One region of the Streptomyces sp. NPDC015125 genome, then DNA from elsewhere that is predicted to be linked to it. Evidence: riboswitches for the same ligand, from Rfam matches in the RefSeq annotation. Region 1 holds a riboswitch; each other region holds the start of a gene.

What was found. Region 1 has a riboswitch for cobalamin ahead of thiI (tRNA uracil 4-sulfurtransferase ThiI). Riboswitches for the same ligand answer to the same signal wherever they lie in the genome.
Region 2: linked by a shared signal. The riboswitch ahead of ACF088_RS20115 (HoxN/HupN/NixA family nickel/cobalt transporter) and the one ahead of thiI (tRNA uracil 4-sulfurtransferase ThiI) in region 1 are both predicted to bind cobalamin.
Region 3: linked by a shared signal. The riboswitch ahead of metE (5-methyltetrahydropteroyltriglutamate--homocysteine S-methyltransferase) and the one ahead of thiI (tRNA uracil 4-sulfurtransferase ThiI) in region 1 are both predicted to bind cobalamin.
Region 4: linked by a shared signal. The riboswitch ahead of metE (5-methyltetrahydropteroyltriglutamate--homocysteine S-methyltransferase) and the one ahead of thiI (tRNA uracil 4-sulfurtransferase ThiI) in region 1 are both predicted to bind cobalamin.

Annotation. Positions count from the first base shown of each region.
Region 1 covers NZ_JBIBVF010000005.1:53,588-56,787, reverse strand. Annotated here, with positions in the region: partial or broken gene ACF088_RS14500 (NAD(P)H-dependent flavin oxidoreductase) at 1-340, shown strand, start outside; gene thiI (tRNA uracil 4-sulfurtransferase ThiI) at 343-1,749, opposite strand; cobalamin riboswitch at 1,902-2,120, opposite strand; gene ACF088_RS14490 (ABC transporter ATP-binding protein) at 2,427-3,200, opposite strand, start outside.
Region 2 covers NZ_JBIBVF010000008.1:234,784-237,983, reverse strand. Annotated here, with positions in the region: gene ACF088_RS20125 (MarR family winged helix-turn-helix transcriptional regulator) at 1-545, shown strand, start outside; gene ACF088_RS20120 (alpha/beta fold hydrolase) at 542-1,390, shown strand; cobalamin riboswitch at 1,565-1,813, shown strand; gene ACF088_RS20115 (HoxN/HupN/NixA family nickel/cobalt transporter) at 1,811-3,016, shown strand; gene ACF088_RS20110 (VOC family protein) at 3,085-3,200, opposite strand, start outside.
Region 3 covers NZ_JBIBVF010000031.1:41,923-45,122, reverse strand. Annotated here, with positions in the region: gene metE (5-methyltetrahydropteroyltriglutamate--homocysteine S-methyltransferase) at 1-1,080, opposite strand, end outside; cobalamin riboswitch at 1,251-1,438, opposite strand; gene ACF088_RS38450 (aldo/keto reductase) at 1,616-2,674, shown strand; gene ACF088_RS38445 (hypothetical protein) at 2,912-3,200, shown strand, end outside.
Region 4 covers NZ_JBIBVF010000002.1:220,423-223,622, forward strand. Annotated here, with positions in the region: gene metE (5-methyltetrahydropteroyltriglutamate--homocysteine S-methyltransferase) at 1-1,306, opposite strand, end outside; cobalamin riboswitch at 1,472-1,700, opposite strand; partial or broken gene ACF088_RS05990 (malate synthase A) at 1,886-2,087, opposite strand; partial or broken gene ACF088_RS05995 (short-chain fatty acyl-CoA regulator family protein) at 2,077-2,238, shown strand; cobalamin riboswitch at 2,338-2,524, shown strand; gene ACF088_RS06000 (CoA-acylating methylmalonate-semialdehyde dehydrogenase) at 2,722-3,200, shown strand, end outside.

The DNA of each region.
Region 1 (3,200 bases):
CGGCCGAACGCTCGCGGCGGTCCTCACCGCCGGTGCGGACGGCGCCTGGCTGGGCACGGCGTTCCTCGCGACACCCGAGGCGGTCGAGGTGCACGACATCCACAAACGCCTGATCGTCGAGAGCGACGGCGGCGACACCGTGTGGACACGGGCCTACGACATCGTGTCAGGACTGCCGTGGCCCGCAGGTATCGGCGAACGCGTCCGCCGCAACCGCTTCACCGACGAGTGGTCGGAGCGCGAATCAACGCTGCGGGACCGCGCGGAGGAACTCAGGCCCGAGGAAGGAGCCAACCCCTTCGGGGCCCCGCCCGACCCCGACACGAGCGAGGTCATCTACGGTCAGTCGGCATCCTTCGTCGACGGCATCCGCCCGGCCGCCGACGTGGTCCGCGCGATCAGCGACGAGGCCGAAGCGATCCTGGACTCGCGGCCCCGCTCGCTGCTCGGCCGGCCGTCAACCTGACCGGCGTGGCAGCCGGCCCCCGCGGGAACGGCCGCGCCGGGCTCCGCCTCCTCGCCGGAGTTACCCGGGTACATGACCTGGACGTCACTCAGCAGACCGTCCACCAGGTCGTCCAGGTCGAGTCGCTTCTCCACCGAGAGCAGGCCGGTCAGCCCGGCGCGAAGGGTGACCCGGGGCGGTGCGAGGAGCTTGCAGCAGTCCTCGTCCGGCAGCACGGAGATCTCCGCGGTGCCGAGGGACCGGGCCTCGTCGATGATCTCCTGCTTCTCCCAGCCGACCAGCGGCCGCAGCACCGGCAGGGTTGCCGCCTCGTCGACGGCCGCCATGTTCGCCAGGGTCTGGCTGGCCACCTGCCCCAGGCTGTCACCCGTCACCAGTGCCTCCGCCCGGGTCCGGCCCGCCAGCGCGGAAGCGGCGCGGACCATCAGCCGTCGCTGCGCGACGACCTGGAGCCGGCCGGCCCCCGCGATGGCCAGCTGCTTCTGGGCGTGGCCGAGTGCGATGACATGCAGCTGCCCACCGGGCTGGTACCGATTGAGCTCACGGGCGAGGGCGTAAGCCTTGTACACGGAAGCGGCGTTCGTGTACGGAGCGCCGGTGAAGTGCACGAAGTCGCAGTGCAGGCCGCGGCGCATGGCCCGGTGGGCCGCTACCGGTGAGTCGTAGCCGCCGGAGAGCAGCACCAGGGCGCGTCCGCTGGAGCCCACGGGCAGTCCGCCCGGTCCCTGATGGCGGCTCCAGGAGACGTAGCTCTCCTTGTGGTCGATCTCGACCGAGACCAGTACGTCGGGGCTGGAGAGGTTCACCGGCAGGGGACCGAGGGCTTCCCGGACGCGGGCCCCGAGAAAGCGCTCGAACTGCGAGGAGGTCATCTCGAAGCTCTTGTTCCGCCGCTTGACCCGCACGGCGAAACTGATTCCGGGCCGTTCCGCGCGAGCGGCGGCGAGCGCCTCCACGGCCGTCCCGGTGATGTCCGACACGGTGCTCGGAACGCGCAGGGCAGGCTCCACCGAGTTGAACCCGATCACCCGCCGGGCGCGCTCCACGAGGTCCTCCAAGGGGACCTCGCCGCCGAGCACGGTGACGTTCTGGCCGGCCTTGATCCATGTGGAACCGCCGATACCGCGCAGGGCGCCGCGGAGATTGTCGTGCAGCCGCTCGGTGAACAGGTGCCGGTTGCGGCCCTTGAGGAAGATCTCACCGTGCTTGAGCAGGACACAGGGCCCGCTGGGGTGGGGCGCTCCGGGGGAGGGGATGGCGGGAATGCTCGGTTCGCCGGGCACGAAACTCTCCTTCGCGAGTCGTCGTGAGGGCCGGCGCCGGGCCGCGAACGGGGCGCGGGCCCGCCCGTCCCCGTCATACGCAGGGCCGGGTGGAACACACCACTCGCTCAGCGGTCCCGCCGCCGGGACGCGTGGATCCGTGCGCGGTGATCACACCCCGCACGAGCAGTGGCAGGTCTTCGGACTCGTGGGCACATCCCGAAGGGCGGGACACCTACTGGCCGTCGCTTCCCGGGTCACCTGCGTGCCCAGTGCTTCATGACGGCGGTCGTTCCCACTCACCGCTGCGAGGCAGTCCCGGACTCCCACCGGGTTCCCTCTTGCGACACCCCGTCTGGCGGGCGGGGCGAACCAGCTGCCGGTCCAGAGTAGACAAGGTGGCGCGCATTGCGTGAACCAGACCTTGACTCTCCGCTGTGAGCCGGGATGGCTGATTCGAGACTCTGTCGGGTAGGGGGACGATGCGTCACTCTGAGAGGAGTCATGGGTACTTCAACTGGCCAACTGCGTGCCGAGCTTGGGGGAGCCGGTGGCCTACGTTCCTCTTCTCAAGGGCAAGGCGGGGGAGTTTTTGGCACGGGGACAGCGTCGGCGGAGGTGCGGTCCCGGATACGCCCGGTGATGGAGGCCGTGCCCGACTGCGACGTTCGAGATCTCCTGGAGACCTTCTCCTGCGATCACCCTCTTTGTCCGGCCTGCCTTCCTCCGTTCGGGCCGTCGTTGCCCGCCGAATCCACGCCGGGAAGCACCGTGATGTGCGGCACGCCGGTGCGCGGGTGCTCGGTCACCTCCGCCTCGACGCGGTAGACCTCGGCCAGAAGCGCGGGGGTGAACACCTCCGCCGGGGTTCCGGCCGCGACCACACGGCCGCCGTCCATCACACAGATCCGGTCACAGAAGGAAGCGGCCAGGTTGAGGTCGTGCAGCGCGACGACGGCGGTGACGCCGAGCCTTCGGACGAGCCGCAGCGCATCGAGCTGATGGCGCAGGTCCAGGTGGTTGGTCGGCTCGTCCAGCACCATCGTGCCCGTGCGCTGTGCGAGCGCACGGGCGATCAGGACCCGCTGCTTCTCCCCGCCCGAGAGGTGGTCGAACGGTGCGTGTGCCAGGGCACCGACGTGCAGTTCCTCCAGCGCTCGCAGGATGATGTCGCGGTCGTCCGCGTCATCGCCCGCGAAGGCCCGCTTGTGAGGCGTGCGGCCCATGGCGACCACGTCGTACACGGTGAGCTCGAAGTCCCCGGCGGTTTCCTGGAGGACGGCCGCCAGCCGCTGCGCGAGCCGTTTGCCGGGCATCCGCCAGACGTCCGTGCCGTCCAGCAAGACGCGGCCGGACGTGGGGCGCTGCGCCCGGTAGAACGTGCGCAGCAGCGTCGACTTGCCGGCCCCGTTGGGGCCCACGAGCGCCAGCATCTCACCGGGTGCCACGTGCAGGGACGCCTGGTGGACCAG
Region 2 (3,200 bases), on a different contig from region 1:
AAGACCTGTTGTACGGCGTCATCCGACGCCTGTGGCCGCTGCACCGCACGGTCGTCCGCGCGGTGGAACACGAGCTGGCCGGCACGGGCATGACCGCCGGCGAACACGCGCTGCTGGACGCGCTGCGCGCCGAAGGCCCGTGCACCGTGCCGCAGTTGGCGCGGGGGATGGGGCTCGACCGGCAGCCGGTGCAGCGCTGGGTGAACCACGCCATGGAGCTGGGCCTGGTCGTGGCCGCCCCGAATCCCGCACACCGCCGCTCGTCCCTGATCCGGCTCACCGGCGAAGGCACGGAGGCGATACGCAGCGTCCGGGAATCCGAGGCAGCGGAGCTGAGGCAGCGGCTGGCCGACCTGCCCGCCGACGACGTCCGTACCGCGCTGCACGTACTGGACCGGCTCGGTGAGGAGTTCCGGCAGCTCGCGAACGGCTCACGCACGGAACCGGAGGAAACCGGCAGTTGCGGCAGCAGCGGCAAGAGCGACGACAATGGCATCACGCCCACCTCATCGCATCCGGTACACAAAGGACGGCCTGCAAGATGACCCGAGGAATCACCGCCTGGTCCGAGATCGACAACGGAATCGTGCCGGTCGACGACGGTGAGCTGTTCTACGAGACAGCCGGCTCGGGCCCCGCGGTGGTGCTGCTCCACGGCGGCATGCTCGACCAGCACATGTGGGACGAGCAGTTCGCCTGGCTGGTGAACTCCGGCCTGCGCGCCATCCGTTACGACTTCCGCGGCCATGGCTTGTCCTCCACCGTGACCGGGGACTACGCGAACCACGACGACCTGTGCACCCTGCTCGACGCGCTCGATGTTCCCGGAGCCGTCCTCGTCGGCCTCTCCCATGGCGCGCGGGTCGCGCTCGACACCGCCCTAGCCCGCCCGGAGCGGGTGACGGCCCTCGCCCTCGCCTCCCCCGGCATCAGCGGCCGCGCCTTCACCGACCCCTTCCTCCTGGAACACATCAAGGCGCAGGTGGCGGCGATCGGCGCCCCGGACGGCGCGGAACGCTATGTCGAGCACTTCCTGCGGATGTGGGTGGACGGACCGCACCGCGAACCCTCCGCGGTGCACCCGGGATTCCGTGAGCGGATGCGTGCCTCGGCCGAGGCCAACGCAGAGGTACATGCCGATGGTGCGGGTGCCGGTATGCCCCTTGAGGTCGGTGCCGCCGACCGCCTGGGCGAGATACGGGTGCCCACCCTCGTGTTCGACGGCGACCTCGACAGCAGGGACATCTCCGCCAACGCCCATGCGATAGCGCTGACCGTTCCCGGCGCCCGAAGAGTCCGGATACCGGGCGCCGCGCATATGGTCAATCTGGAGAACACCGCACTCTTCGACCGCGAACTCCACACCTTCCTCTCGTCCCTGGACTACTGACTCCACACCTTCCTTTCGCCCAGCGACCGCCCCGTGGCACGCCCCGTGGCACAACTCGTGGCACGCCCCGTGGCACGCCCCGTGACTCGTGGCACGACCGACCGCCTCACGATGACCGCCCCCTCCAGGGGCTGCGGAAGGTGCCCCGCGAACCCCAGCCCTCCCGGGTGGCAGCTAGAGTGACCGGGCCGTGGTGTTCGGGAATCCGGTGACGGACCTTGTGGTCCCAGACCGGAGCGGCCCTCGCCACTGTGATCGGGGAGTTTCCGCCCCTTCCGCAGGCGCACGGCGCGCCTGCGGCGCCACTGACCGCAACCCGCGGCCGGGAAGGCGGGGCGGGCGCGTACACCCTCCCCCCAGCTCTTGAGGAGCAGGGAGGTACCCCCAAAAGCCAGGAGACCGGCCACGGCATCTCACGAAGTGATCCACGAGGTGCTGGAGCGTGACCGCCGGATGGCCCTGTCCACCGATACCCGTACCACCCCTGCCCCCGCGGCATTCCGCTGGCGTCGGCAGGACACCGTCCGCACCGCGGGCCTGATGGCCGTCATAGCCGGTCTGCACGTCGTCGCCTTCGGCGTGCTCTTCCTGCTCGTGGTGCCGCATCACTACGCCGTGGGCAGCCAGGTCTTCGGCGTGGGCCTCGGTGTCACCGCCTACACCCTCGGCATGCGGCACGCCTTCGACGCCGACCACATCGCCGCCATCGACAACACCACCCGCAAGCTGATGGCCGACGGAAAGCGGCCGGTCTCGGTCGGCTTCTGGTTCGCCCTCGGCCACTCCAGCGTGGTCGTCGCGATGGCGGCCCTGGTGGCGGGCGGCGCCCAGCTCGCGGGCACCCTGCTCAACGACGAGTCCCGTACGCACCAGATCCTCGGCACGATCGGTACCACGATCTCGGGGAGCTTTCTCTACCTCATCGCCGCCCTCAACCTGATCGCACTGGCCGGGATCTGGCGGGTCTTCCGCGGTATGCGCAACGGCCACTACGACGAGGCCGAGCTGGAGCAGCGCCTCGATGCGCGCGGCTTCATGAACCGCTTCCTGGGACGGTTCACCCGCTCGATCTCCCGTCCCGGCCAGATGTTCCCGCTCGGCTTCCTCTTCGGACTCGGCTTCGACACCGCGACCGAAGTGACGCTGATGGTGATGGCGGGCAGCGGCGCCGCGGCGGGCCTGCCCTGGTACGCCGTGCTGTGCCTGCCGCTGCTCTTCGCCGCCGGAATGAGCCTGTTCGACACCCTCGACGGCACCTTCATGAACTTCGCCTACCAGTGGGCGTTCTCCAACCCGGTGCGCAAGGTCTACTACAACCTCACCATCACCGGCCTGTCGATCGCCGTCGCCTTCTTCATCGGCACGATCGAGCTGGTGACCGTGCTGCACGAGAAGCTCGCCCTCAACGACCCGCTGACCGGCTGGATTTCCGGCCTCGACCTCGACAATGTCGGCTTCCTCATCGTCGGCCTGTTCGTGGTGGTGTGGGCCGCCGCGCTGGCGTACTGGCGACTGGCCGGCGTCGAAAAGCGCTGGGCGGAACGGGCGGAACGGGCGGAACGAACCCAGCCGACGGAGCAGGCGGGGCCGGCAGGGTCGGCGGAGCGCGCCACGCCGGACTCCTGAGGCGCCTCGGCCCCACACGCCGCATACGTCCCCGGCGCCCGTAGCGGCGCCGGGGTACCGTCACCCCTTCAGGTGGCCGAACCGGCTGCCGCCCCCGTCGCCAGATCCGGTCCCCAGCGCTGCAGCGCCGCCGCCAGATCGAGTGGCCGCAGCCGCTCCGGCTCGTCCGGTCCCGGCCAGTCCT
Region 3 (3,200 bases), on a different contig from region 1:
GAAGGCCAGCCAGCGGGCGATCTGCGGGTCGATATCGCGCTCGGCGGCGGCGTCCAGCGGGACGTGCAGCAGGGAGCAGGAGGTCGAGACATCGATCCGGTCGGCCAGGCCGAGGAGCGTGCCCACCGTGGCCAGCGACTTCTCCAGGTCGTTGATCCACACATTACGGCCGTCGACGACACCGGCGACCAGCCGCTTGCCGGGCAGTCCGCCGACCGCCGCCAGATCCCCGAGGTTGCCGGCCGCGGCACCGGTGAAGTCCAGCGCCAGACCGTCGACGGGCGCCTTCGCCAGTACCGGCAGCGCCTCGCCCAGCCGGTCGAAGTACGAGGCGACCAGCAGCCGAGGGCGGTCGGGGAGGGCGCCGAGGTCGCGGTAGGCGCGGGCCGCGGCGTTCAGCACGGCGGGGGAGCGGTCCTGCACCAGCGCCGGCTCGTCCAGCTGCACCCAGTCGGCCCCGGCCGCCCCCAGATCGGCGAGGACCTCGGCGTAGACGGGCAGCAGCCGGTCGAGCAGGGTCAGCGGATCGAAGCCGGCCGCAACACCGGGCGCGGGCTTGGCCAGCAGCAGGTAGGTGACCGGTCCGACGAGGACGGGGCGGGCGGCCAGACCGAGACCGAGCGCCTCGGTCAGCTCGGCGACCTGTTTGGCGGAGTCCGCGGCGAAGACCGTGTCCGGACCCAACTCCGGCACCAGATAGTGGTAGTTGGTGTCGAACCACTTGGTCATCTCCAGCGGCGCCACCTCCTGGGTGCCGCGGGCCATCGCGAAGTAGCCGTCGAGGGCGTCGTCGGCGACGGCGTCGCGGTGGCGGTCCGGGACAGCGCCGACCATGACGCTGGTGTCCAGCACATGGTCGTAGTACGAGAAGTCGCCGGTCGGCACCTCGTGGACACCGGCCTCGGCGAGCTGCCGCCAATTTCCCCGGCGCAGTTCGGCGGCGGTGCCGCGAAGGGCGTCGGCGCTGACGCGGCCCTTCCAGTAGCCCTCGATGGCCTTCTTCAGTTCACGGTTCGGCCCCTGACGGGGGTAGCCGTGCACGGTGGCGCGTGCTGCCGCGGCTGCGGACGTGCTGGTCACGGAACTCTCCTTCGCGAGTATGTCTCCATGGACCGCGGGACGGTCGAGGACGCGAAGGGACGGCAATCCGGACGGGTCCCGGCGCAAGCAAGCCGGACGTACCCGTCTGATGTCCGCCGACCCGCCCTCGAGGTCACCGTGATCTCCCCGTGCACCGGTCGCACGGGGGCACTGGCAGGTCTTCGGACTCGCGGGCACGTCCGCCAAGGGCGGACATCTACTGGCCATCGCTTCCCAGACCCGGCCGGGCCCAGTGCGTATGACGGCGGTCGTTCCCACTCACCGCTGCGGGGCAGTCCCGGACTTCCACCGGGTTCCCTCTTGCGACGCGCCTGCCTGGTGGACAGGGCGAACCAGTTGCCCGGCCCACCCTAGGGCATGTCTCCCCAGGGCGTGCCCTGGACGACCCGCCCGGATCGCGCCATCGACGAGGCCGGCACCGGGCCCGACCGTCGGCCGCGCCTTGCGCTGGAGCGCGCTCCAGCTCCTAGCGTGAGCGCACGACCGGAGAGCTGGACCGATTGAAGGGAACCACGTGCGCTACACACTGTTCGGCAGGACCGGCCTGCGGGTGAGCGAGCTGAGCCTGGGTGCCATGACCATCGGCGAGGACTGGGGCTGGGGCGCGGCCAAGGACACCAGCGGCCGGATCCTGGACGCCTACGCGGATGCCGGCGGCAACTTCATCGACACCGCCAACAACTACACCGAGGGCGCCTCGGAGCGGATCCTGGGGGAGCTGCTCGACGGCCGCCGGGACCGCTTCGTGCTGGCGAGCAAATACACCTGCGCGACCCGCAAGGGCGATGTGAACGCGGCGGGCAACCACCGCAAGAACCTGGTCCGGTCGGTGGAGGAGAGCCTGGAGCGGCTGCGCACCGACCACCTCGACGTGCTGTGGGTGCACGCCCGGGACAACTTCACGCCCGTGGAGGAGGTGATGCGGGCGCTCGACGACCTGGTGCGCTCGGGAAAGGTGCTCTACCTCGGCGTTTCCGACTGGCCCGCCTGGGAGATCGCGCAGGCGAACACCCTTGCCGAGCTGCGCGGCTGGACCGCGTTCGCCGGCTCGCAGCTGCGCTACAACCTGCTGGAGCGGACGCCCGAGCGCGAACTGCTGCCGCAGGCCCGCGCCTTCGACCTGGCCGTGCTGGCCTGGGCGCCGCTCGCGGCCGGGCGGCTCACCGGCAAGTACCGCCGCGGGGAGACCGGCCGGCTGGATGTCGTCGGCGAGACGGACCGGCCGGACCACCGCACCGAGGAGACCGTCACCGCGGTGCTGGAGATCGCCGAGCAGGGCGGCTGGAGCCCGGCGCAGGTGGCGCTGGCGTGGCTGCGCAGCCGGCCCGGCAACATCATTCCGATCATCGCCGCCACCAAGGAGAGCCAGCTGCTCGACAACCTCGCCGCGGTGGAGGTCACGCTGGACGCCGATGCGAAGGCGCGGCTCGACCGGTGCAGCGCGGTACCGCTGGGCTTCCCGCACGACTTCCTGCGGGAGCCGGGCATCACCGAGAACGTCTACGGCGACCGCTGGGCCGAGATCGAGGACCGGCGCTCCACCTACCGCCGTACGACGAGCGAGATCCGCTGACCGGCGCCGTCTCGCCCCGCCCGGAACGGCGTCGGCGCCCGCCCGGACATCTCGCCGCCTGCCTGCCCGTCGGCCCGCCCGCCTGCCCGCCCGTCGGCCCGCCCGCTACGCCGAACGCCGCCGCCCGGATGGCCGGGCGGCGGCGTCTGCGGTCTATTGAGGTGTGTGCGGACCGACGGGGCAGGGCGGGCCGGTCCGAGGGAGACGGGCGCCCGATGAGAGAGGCTTGGAGAAGCCGTGGCACCAGACGACTCCGTACCGTCCCGCGGGCGGCCCGGCCGCGGGCGGTCCGGCCGGACCGCCCGCGGTGTGGCACGGCTGCTGGCGGCGGCCGGGCTGGCACTGGACGCCTACGTCCACGCCCGGCTCGCCGGCTGGTACGACGGGGTCACGGCGACCATCAGCCAGGGTCTGCTCTTCCGTATCGAGGCCGCACTCGCCGCACTCGCCGCCGTGCTCGTGCTGATCTGGCGCCGGCCGGCCGGCGACACCTTCGCCTGGCTCGTCGCGACCGGCGGACTCGCGC
Region 4 (3,200 bases), on a different contig from region 1:
GGTGGGCACTCTGGGCGGCGGCCCGGTTGGCGTACGGCGCGGAGCGGCGGCCGTCGGCGTCGGTAATGGCGGCGGCCCGAGCGCGCACCGCCGGGTCGTGGGTGATCGCGGAGTTCGCACGGGAGGCCAGGTCGGCGCGGTTCGCGGCGAGTTCGGCGGCGATGGTGTCGGTGCCCTGGGACAGGCCCCGCGCGAGCGTCACCAGTTCTGCGGTCTTCTGCTTGGCGAAGGCCAGCCAGCGGACGATCTGCGGGTCGATGTCGCGCTCGACGGCGGCGTCCAGCGGCACGTGCAGGAGCGAGCAGGAGGCGGCCACGTCCACCCGGTCGGCGAGGCCGAGCAGGGTGCCGAGGGTGGACAGCGACTTCTCCAGATCGTTGATCCAGATGTTGCGGCCGTTGACCACGCCCGCGACCAGGCGCTTGCCCGGCAGTCCGCCGACGGCCGCCAGCGCGTCGAGGTTGGCGGCGGCCGCGTCGGTGAAGTCGAGTGCCAGACCGTCCACCGGCGCCTTGGCCAGGACGGGCAGGGCGTCGCCGAGCCGGTCGAAGTACGAGGCGACCAGCAGCTTCGGACGGTCGGTGAGGGCGCCCAGGTCGCGGTAGGCGCGCGCGGCGGCGTTGAGTTCGGCCGGGGTGCGGTCCTGGACGAGGGCGGGCTCGTCGAGCTGCACCCACTCGGCCCCGGCGGCGCGCAGGTCCGCGAGCACCTCGGCATAGACCGGCAGCAGCCGGTCCAGGAGGGTCAGCGGCTCGAAGTCGGCGGCCACCCCGGGCGCGGGCTTCGAGAGCAGGAGGTAGGTGACCGGCCCGACGAGGACCGGCCGGGCGGTGAGGCCGAGTGCGAGGGCTTCCTTGAGCTCGGCGACCTGCTTGGCCGAGTCGGCGGTGAAGACGGTGTCCGGGCCGAGTTCGGGGACGAGATAGTGGTAGTTGGTGTCGAACCACTTGGTCATCTCCAGCGGCGCGACGTCCTGGGTGCCGCGGGCCATCGCGAAGTAGCCGTCGAGGGCGTCGGCCGCGACGGCGTCGCGGTGGCGGTCCGGGACAGCACCGACCATGACGCTGGTGTCCAGCACATGGTCGTAGTACGAGAAGTCACCGGTGGGCACCTCGTGGATGCCGGTATCGGCCAGTTGCTGCCAGTTCGAACGGCGCAGGTCCTTGGCGGTCTCCAGCAAGGTGTCCGCGGTGACGCGGCCCTTCCAGTAGCCCTCGATCGCCTTCTTCAGTTCCCGGTGCTGTCCCTGGCGGGGGTAGCCGTACACGGTGGCCCGTGCTGCCGCGGCTGCGGGCTTCGCTGTCACGGAACTCTCCTTCGCGGATACGTTTCCTGAAAGTCCCGGAGACGGAACGAGGCACGCGAAGGGATGACGAACCGGACGGATCCACGGTGCACTCGCGACGCACGTGTCCGCCTGGTATGTACGCCGACCCGCCCTCGAGGTCACCGGGATATCCGTCCACACATGGGGTGTGCACGGGCAACGGGCAGGTCTTCGGACTCGCGGGCGCGCCTGCCGGAGTCTTCCGGCGGGCACCTACTGGCCGTCGCTTCCCGGATCCGCGGCCCGGATCCAGTGCGTATGACGGCGGTCGTTCCCACTCACCGCTGCGGGGCAGTCCCGGATTCTCACCGGGTTCCCTCTTACGACGCGGCCCGTCTGGCGGACGGGGCGAACCAATTGCCCGGCCAGCGTAGGACGTGGTGCCCGTATCGGACACCTCTGTTCACATGCCGGACTGTGAGTTGAGACACCGGCGCGACGGGATTCACCCGCGACAGGGCGCGGAACGGCTCCATTGGTCCGTTCCACGCCCCGTTCCGCACGCCCGATGGGCCCCTCGGCCCGGTGGCGATCCGGGCACCCTCAGCCCTGGTCGTAGGTGTAGGCCCGCAGGAAGGGCGAGGTCATGGTGACCTTCGTCCGGTCGGCGAGCGAGAAGTCCGGGCGGTGCGCAAAGGTCTATCAGGCTGAAGAGGTAGTCCCAGCGGTCGGCGTTGAGGCCCGCGCTGTGCTCGCGCGGCTCGTAGAGGATCTCCTCCATCGCAAAGGCCGTGGTGACCGTCTCGATCATCGACAACGCCTCCGCCGCCACCCCGATCGGCATGGGCTACCGCATTTGCGGACGCACCGACTGCCCGCAGCGGGCGGTACCACCGCTGGACCGCCGGCTAGCGGTGGACGAGAACAGCGGCACGTTCGTGCCGTACCCGACCACTGAACCGGACGTCTGACGGCGCGTTCGGCTGCCGGAAACACGCGGTGGCCGCCGGTGTCCTGGGTGCGGATTTCAGCGTGCGGTCCGTGGCGGGGTGGACTTACTAGGACGTCCAACTATATGTTCGGGGCAAGGCCCGCGGTGCAGGGAAGCCGGTGTGAATCCGGCGCGGTCCCGCCACTGTGACCGGGGAATGCGCTCCCCGAACAAGACCGGCCACTGACGGAGAAGTCCGTCGGGAAGGCCGGGGAGCGTGTGCTGATCCGGGAGTCAGGATACCGGCCGCGGGGTGTTCCGTGTTGTCCACGAGGATGGAGCAGACACGCATGGCACCGGTGTGCACCCACGCCCTCGACCGGCGAAACCAACGGCTACCGATCACCGACGGCTGACGGTCGCCCAGCCCTGCGCTTCTCGCGCTGCCCGCGCGCACGTCGTCCGGCGTCCGTGCCGGGCCGGCGCGCCATCCCCGGACTCACCTGACGGAGAGCAGGCTTTCATGGTCCGTGAACTGGCACATTTCATCGGCGGCAAGCACACCCCGGGCACCTCGGGGACGTACGGCGATGTGTACGATCCCAACACCGGTGAGGTGCAGGCACGTGTCCCGCTCGCCGGCCGCGCCGAGACCGAGGCGGCGATCGCCGATGCCGCCGAGGCCCAGCGCGAGTGGGGCGATCGGAATCCGCAGCGCCGAGCCCGAGTGCTGCTGAAATTCCTCCAACTGGTCGACGCGGAACGTGAGTCACTCGCCCGACTGCTGTCGTCCGAGCACGGCAAGACGGTGGCCGACGCCCACGGAGACCTGCAACGCGGACTGGAGGTCGTCGAATTTGCCGCCGGCATCCCGCATCTGCTCAAGGGCGAGTTCACCGACAACGCCGGCGGCGGGATCGACGTGCACTCCCTGCGCAGTCCCATCGGCGTCACCGCCGGCATCACCCCGTTCAACTTCCCGGCGATGATTCCGCTGTGGAA